DNA from 2 places in the Streptomyces sp. NPDC006551 genome. Region 2 is predicted to be linked to the other one. Evidence: riboswitches for the same ligand, from Rfam matches in the RefSeq annotation. Region 2 holds a riboswitch; the other holds the start of a gene.

Region 1 (3,400 bases), on a different contig from region 2:
CTGTACCGCCTCACGGCGCACGAGCAGCACGAGCCCGCGCAGCTGCCGCCGGCCGTCGACGAGAACGGTGTGGAGCGCAAGGTGGGCCGGATGGAGAAGCTCCGGGTCAAGCTCAACCGGAGCTACTACGGCGAGGACAACCAGATCGCCAAGCCCACCGCCGAGGAGTACAGGGAGATCACCAGCGGCCACGGCCACCACTGATCACCTCGCCCCCAGGGCTTCGCCCTGAGGGGGACCCCTGGAAGGTCGCCACAGCGGGAGCCCCGTCCATTCGATGGACGGGGCTCTTCGCCGTCCCCGCCGGTCGATAGGGTGGGCGTGTATTCGTCTCGTTACGCACATGACCAGGAGCTGCCATGAGCGCTGTGACCCCCGCTGGAGGCGAATTCAGGGCGGGCCTCCCCCTGTCTTCCGCCGGGGGGACCCCCACCTGGCCCGCCGTCCTGGACGGGCTGCTGACCGGCCGCGACCAGAGCGCGGAGGACACCGCCTGGGCGATGGACCGGATCCTGCGGGGCGAGGCCACCGACGCCCAGATCGCCGGCTTCGCGGTCGCGCTGCGCGCCAAGGGCGAGACCGTCGAGGAGATCACCGGCCTCGTCCGGACGATGTACGAGCACGCCAACCTCATCGAGGTCCCCGGCCCGTCCGTGGACATCGTCGGCACGGGCGGAGACGGCGCCAAGACCGTCAACATCTCCACCATGTCCGCGATCGTGGTGGCCGGCACAGGCGCCAAGGTCGTGAAGCACGGCAACCGGGCCGCGTCCAGCGCGAGCGGCGCCTCGGACGTCCTGGAGAAGCTCGGCGTCAATCTGGAGCTGACCCCGCGGCGGGTCGCCGAGGTCGCCGAGGAGGCCGGGATCACCTTCTGCTTCGCGGTGAAGTTCCACCCGGCGCTGCGCCATGTGGCCGCGGCCCGCAAGGAGCTCGGCATCCGGACCACCTTCAACTTCCTCGGTCCGCTCACCAATCCCGCCCGCGTCAGGGCCCAGGCGACCGGCGTGGCCGACGCCCGGATGGCCCCGATCATGGCCGGGGTGCTCGCCGAGCGCGGCTCCTCCGCGCTCGTCTTCCGCGGCGACGACGGTCTTGACGAGTTGACGACCACCGCCACCTCGCGGGTGTGGGTGGTACGCGACGGGGCGGTGCGCGAGGAGGCGTTCGACCCGCGGGACGTCGGCATCGACCTCGTACCCGTGGAGGCGCTGCGCGGCGCCGACGCCTCGTACAACGCCGATGTGGCCCGCCGGCTGCTCGCGGGCGAGACCGGTCCGGTACGGGACGCCGTCCTGCTCAACTCGGCGGCGGCGCTCACGGCGCTGGAGCCGGGCGAGGGCACCCTGGCGGAGCAACTGCGCGCGGGAATCGCGAAGGCGGCCGAGTCGATCGACTCGGGAGCCGCCCGCAGGGCGCTGGAGCGCTGGATCGCCGCCAGCAACGCGTGAGAGGAGGAGAGGGCCCCGCCGCGGCGGGGCCCTTTTCCGTTCCGGAATCCGGACACGGGTTGCGCCGCGGCGATCACGTGGCATAGCTTCTCTGCCAGGTCATGAGTGACAGCTACGAAGCCCCGGCTTGCTGTCCGGCAACCCTCCGTCCGTGGCGGGGTGCCCCGGGTGAAGACCAGGCCGTAGGCAGCGAGGTCTACGGCAAGCGCGGACCCCTCGAAACCTTGGGGTCCTGGTCCTCAGGGAGCCTCTTGTGAGCAAGCGAATGCGATAGGGCCTTCTCGCCCCTTCTTCGCGCACCCTTTCTTCTCTTCCCCAGCGCTGCCGCGTATCCGCCGGCGCGGGAATTCGCCTGCCTTGTACGGGAGTTCGCCATGTCTGCCACCACCGCTGCCGCCGACCAGTCCGTTTGTGCCCCTCTGCCCGTTCTGGGACGGGACGTCACCGTGCCGCTCGTCACCGGGGGCGAGGTCGCCTACGCCGCACTGGACTACGCCGCCAGCGCGCCGGCCCTGCAGCGGGTGTGGGACGACGTCGCCGCCTACGCGCCCTACTACGGCAGCGTGCACCGGGGCGCCGGGTACCTCTCGCAGCTCTCAACCGACCTGTTCGAGAACAGCCGCGTCACCGTCGCCGAGTTCCTCGACTGCCGCCCCGACGACCAGGTGGTCTTCACCCGCTCCACCACCGACTCCCTCAACCTGCTCGCCGCCGCGCTCCCCGCCCACTGCCAGGTCTTCGTCTTCGAGACCGAGCACCACGCCTCGCTGCTGCCCTGGCAGGACGCCCGCGTCACCTACCTCAACGCGCCGCGCACCCCCGCGCAGGCCGTCGAGACCCTGGAGCGCGCCCTCGCCGACCGCGACCCCTACGGTCCCGCCCTGGTCTGTGTCACCGGGGCGTCCAACGTCACCGGTGAACTGTGGCCGGTGCGCGAACTCGCCGCCGCCGCGCACGCCCACGGTGCCCGGATCGTCCTCGACGCCGCCCAGCTCGCTCCCCACCACCCCGTCTCCGTGCGGGAGTTGGACGTCGACTGGGTCGCCTTCTCCGGGCACAAGCTGTACGCCCCGTTCGGCTCGGGCGTCCTCGCCGGCCGCGCCGACTGGCTCCAGGACGCCGAGCCGTACCTCGCCGGCGGCGGCGCCTCGCGCAAGGTCGCCCGCCGCACCGACGGGGGAGTGGACGTCGAGTGGCACACCACCGCCGCCCGCCACGAGGCCGGCTCCCCGAACGTCATCGGCGTCTACTCCATCGCCTCCGCCTGCAAGGCGCTGACCGAGGCGGGATTCGACTCCCTCGTCGCCCGCGAGCGGCAGCTGATCGCGAAGGTCCGGGAGGGCCTGGCCGAGGTGCCCGAGGTCAAGGTGCTCTCGCTCTTCGGCGACGACGCCCCGCGCGTCGGCGTCATCTCGTTCGTCGTCGACGGCTGGAACAGCTCGCACTTCGCCGCCGCGCTCTCCGCGGAGTACGGCATCGGGGTGCGCGACGGTCTCTTCTGCGCCCACCCGCTGGTCCGCACGCTGCTCGGCGGCGACCCGCAGGACGTCGGCGAGTGCGGGGCCCCGGAGGCGGAGCCGGGCGAGAAGTCGCTCAACGCCATCCGGGTGAGCTTCGGCGCCGGGACGCCGGACGAGCACGTGGAGCGTTTCGTACGGGCCGTGCAGGAGCTGGTCCGGCACGGGGCGCGGTGGAAGTACCGCACCGAGGACGGCCGCTGCGTCCCCGACCGCGGCTGAGCACCCACTCGTACGGGTGAAGGGGGCCTCCGAGCGGGGCCCCCTTCGTCATGCCGTTCAAGCAGTCGGGTGTCAGGACTCCAGACCGATGGCGAAGGCCGCTTCCAGGTCGTGCTGGGAGTACGTACGGAACGCGACGTGCGTGTCCGTGGCCTCGACGCCGGGGATCTTGCTGATCCGGCCGGGGATCACGTCCGCCAGGTCGTCGTG
Region 2 (3,400 bases):
GGACCGGCCGCCGCGAGGGGCAGCGAGCCGGCGAGGAGACCGGCGACCGCCAGCACAGCTCCCCTTCGATGCGTGAACCTCTGATGCGTGAACCTCATGAAACGGAAATCTAGGCAGAAAACATCATCATCCGACGTTCCGCCACGCGGTTACGCCACCCGGCGGTGCGCGTACTCCGCGATCTCCAGCATCGGCGGCCGCTCCTCCGTGTCCACGGCGTACGTCCTGGGGGAGAACCCCGTCTCGTCCCGCTCGAACTGCGTCAGCCGGGGCCGCACCAGATGCCCGCGCGACAGCCGCAGCTGCGCCGTCCGGTAGATCGCCGCCGCCATCCGGCCGAGCGCCTGCCCGTCCTGATGGCGGTGCTTGCGAACCCCGACGTCGACCTGGGCGAGCGCGTCGAGGCCCACCGTGTGCAGCGCGTCGACCAGCAGACCCAGCTCCACTCCGTAACCGACGGGGAACGGCAGTTGTTCGAGCAGCGAGCGCCGCGCCGCGTACTCGCCGCCCAGCGGCTGGACGAAACCGGCCAGCCGCGGCCAGTGCAGATTGAGCAGCGGGCGGGCCACCAGCTCCGTCACCCGGCCGCCCTGACCAGGAGCGTCCCCCAGCGGGCGGTCGTACATCGCCTTGACGAGGTGCACGTCCGGCTCGGTGAGCAGGGGGCCGACGATCCCCGAGACGAAGTCCGCGGAGAAGTCCCGCAGATCCGCGTCGACGAAGCAGACGACGTCCCCACCGGTCACCATCAGCGAGCGCCACAGGACCTCACCCTTGCCGGGGACGGCCGGTATCCGCGGAAGTATCTCGTCGCGCGCCACCACCCGGGCCCCGGCAGCCGCCGCGACCTCGGCCGTACGGTCGGTGGAACCGGAGTCGATCACCACCAGCTCGTCGACGAGCGGAACCGCGTCGGACATCAGCTCGCGCCGGATCACGGAGACGATCGCGCCGACCGTCGCTTCTTCGTTGAGCGCGGGCAGCACGACGCTGACCGTCGTCCCCCGCTTGGCCGCGAGGATCCGCTCCAGCGGACGGTCGGTCACGGACCAGGACCGCCGGGTCAGCCAGCGCTCCACTTCATCCAGCAAGGTGATCTCCATCTCGCGGTTCGGACGACCATCTCAACCGTCCATGCCTTCGGTTACAGTCTTGAACAACGCGGATGCCCGATGCATGTCGGGGTGCCGCCCGCGTTCCACAACCGAATACCGCTCATCCAGAGGGGCAGAGGGAAACGGCCCGTTGAAGCCCCGGCAACCCTCCAGTCGGTCACTCGTCCTCCAGCGAGGTCCCCGGCTAGGGAAGGTGCCAAATCCGTCTCATGGCGAAATTCGCCATGGGAAAGATGAGGAGAAAGGGCCTCGCCTCCAATGGCTGTACAGACTGTCGCGAACACCGAGAACACCCAGAACGCCCAGAGCACGGTCGATCTCGGTCCCGCTTCCGGGCTTTCCTGTCGCGAATGCGGTGAAGTCTTCCCGCTCGGCCCGATCTTCGCCTGCGAGCTGTGCTTCGGCCCGCTCGAGGTCGCGTACGACCTGCCCACCGGTGACCCCGAGGCGCTGCGCAAGCGGATCGAGGCCGGCCCCGCCAACATCTGGCGCTACGCCCCGCTGCTGCCCGTCCCGGCCGACGTCGCCGACAAGCCGAACCTGAACCCGGGCTGGACCAAGCTCGTCCAGGCCGACAACCTCGCCCGCGAGCTCGGCGTCGAGCCGGGCAGGCTCTTCGTCAAGGACGACTCCGGCAACCCGACGCACTCCTTCAAGGACCGCGTCGTCGCCCAGGCCCTCGAAGCCGCCCGCGCCTTCGGCTTCACCACCCTGTCCTGCTCCTCCACCGGCAACCTGGCCGGCGCCGTCGGTGCCGCGGCCGCCCGTGCCGGCTTCCGCTCCTGCGTGTTCATCCCGCACGACCTGGAGCAGGGCAAGGTCGTCATGGCCGCCGTCTACGGCGGCGACCTCGTCGGCATCGAGGGCAACTACGACGACGTCAACCGCTTCTGCTCCGAACTCATCGGCGACCCGCTGGGCGAGGGCTGGGGCTTCGTCAACGTCAACCTGCGCCCGTACTACGGAGAGGGCTCCAAGACCCTCGCGTACGAGATCTGCGAGCAGCTCGGCTGGGTCATTCCCGACCAGCTGGTGATCCCGATCGCCTCCGGCTCCCAGCTCACGAAGATCGACAAGGGCCTGCAGGAGCTCATCAAGCTGGGCCTCGTCGAGGACAAGCCGTACAAGATCTTCGGCGCCCAGGCCGAGGGCTGCTCCCCGGTGTCGGCGGCCTTCAAGGCCGGCCACGACGTCGTACGGCCGCAGAAGCCGAACACCATCGCCAAGTCCCTGGCGATCGGCAACCCGGCCGACGGCCCGTACGTCCTCGACATCGCGCGCCGCACCGGCGGAGCGGTGGAGGACGTGAACGACGAGCAGGTCGTCGAGGCGATCAAGATCCTGGCCCGCACCGAGGGCATCTTCGCCGAGACGGCGGGCGGGGTCACGGTCGGCGTGACGAAGAAGCTCGTCGAGGCCGGTCTCATCGACCCCAGCCTGACCACCGTCGTGCTGAACACCGGCGACGGCCTCAAGACCCTGGACGCGGTGGCCGAGACCTCGCAGGCGACCGCCACCATCCGCCCGAGCCTGGACGCGTTCCGCGACGCCGGCCTGGCCCACTGAGCCGACTGAGAGACTGGAGAACCCGATGAGCGTCAAGGTCCGCATCCCCACCATCCTCCGTACGTACACGGGCGGTCAGGCCGAGGTCCCGGCGGAGGGCGCGACCCTCTCCGAGGTCATCGCCGACCTGGAGAAGAACCACACGGGCATCGCGGCCCGAGTCCTGGACGACCAGGGCAAGCTCCGCCGCTTCGTGAACGTCTACGTGAACGACGACGACGTCCGCTTCGAGCAGGGCCTGGAGACGGTGACGCCGGACGGGGCGGGCGTGTCGATCATCCCGGCCGTCGCCGGCGGCTGCTGACTCATCGCGATTCCCCGAATTGCCCTCTCCGTGAGAAACGGAGGGGGCAATTCTGCATGGTTGAACGGGGTAGAGTTGGGGAAGCCCCCTCCGCTGCTCATGCCGGACGCATATGAGAATGCGTCGACGCGCGACAAGATGCAGCCAAAGTGTTCGAGTGTTGTGTACCTTCTGCGCACTTTGACGGGCCCGACTTGCCCCGGAACTCAGCGAATCCTCCCCAATTCTCCTTTCCGGCGCGCCCAGAATTCTCGTCCGATTGACCTGTTGCAGAGGGCAGTTGGGCAGATACATTCAGCCGCGGTCGACGCGTTCCGGCGCAGGGTCTGACCCGGGTCCGCGAAGTGCGGTCCCGCGCAAGGGCCAGTAATAGGGGAGTTAGGCATGGCTCAGGGCACCGTCAAGTGGTTCAACG

The links. Region 2 has a riboswitch for S-adenosylmethionine ahead of thrC (threonine synthase). Riboswitches for the same ligand answer to the same signal wherever they lie in the genome.
Region 1: linked by a shared signal. The riboswitch ahead of ABZY12_RS10900 (aminotransferase class V-fold PLP-dependent enzyme) and the one ahead of thrC (threonine synthase) in region 2 are both predicted to bind S-adenosylmethionine.

Annotation. Positions count from the first base shown of each region.
Region 1 covers NZ_JBEXOT010000007.1:167,093-170,492, reverse strand. Annotated here, with positions in the region: gene ABZY12_RS10910 (cytochrome bc complex cytochrome b subunit) at 1-204, shown strand, start outside; gene trpD (anthranilate phosphoribosyltransferase) at 360-1,451, shown strand; SAM riboswitch class IV at 1,549-1,665, shown strand; gene ABZY12_RS10900 (aminotransferase class V-fold PLP-dependent enzyme) at 1,826-3,190, shown strand; gene ABZY12_RS10895 (Lrp/AsnC ligand binding domain-containing protein) at 3,263-3,400, opposite strand, start outside.
Region 2 covers NZ_JBEXOT010000046.1:1,787-5,186, forward strand. Annotated here, with positions in the region: gene ABZY12_RS29015 (hypothetical protein) at 1-98, opposite strand, end outside; gene ABZY12_RS29020 (glucosyl-3-phosphoglycerate synthase) at 150-1,091, opposite strand; SAM riboswitch class I at 1,213-1,355, shown strand; gene thrC (threonine synthase) at 1,374-2,681, shown strand; gene ABZY12_RS29030 (MoaD/ThiS family protein) at 2,707-2,985, shown strand; gene ABZY12_RS29035 (cold-shock protein) at 3,370-3,400, shown strand, end outside.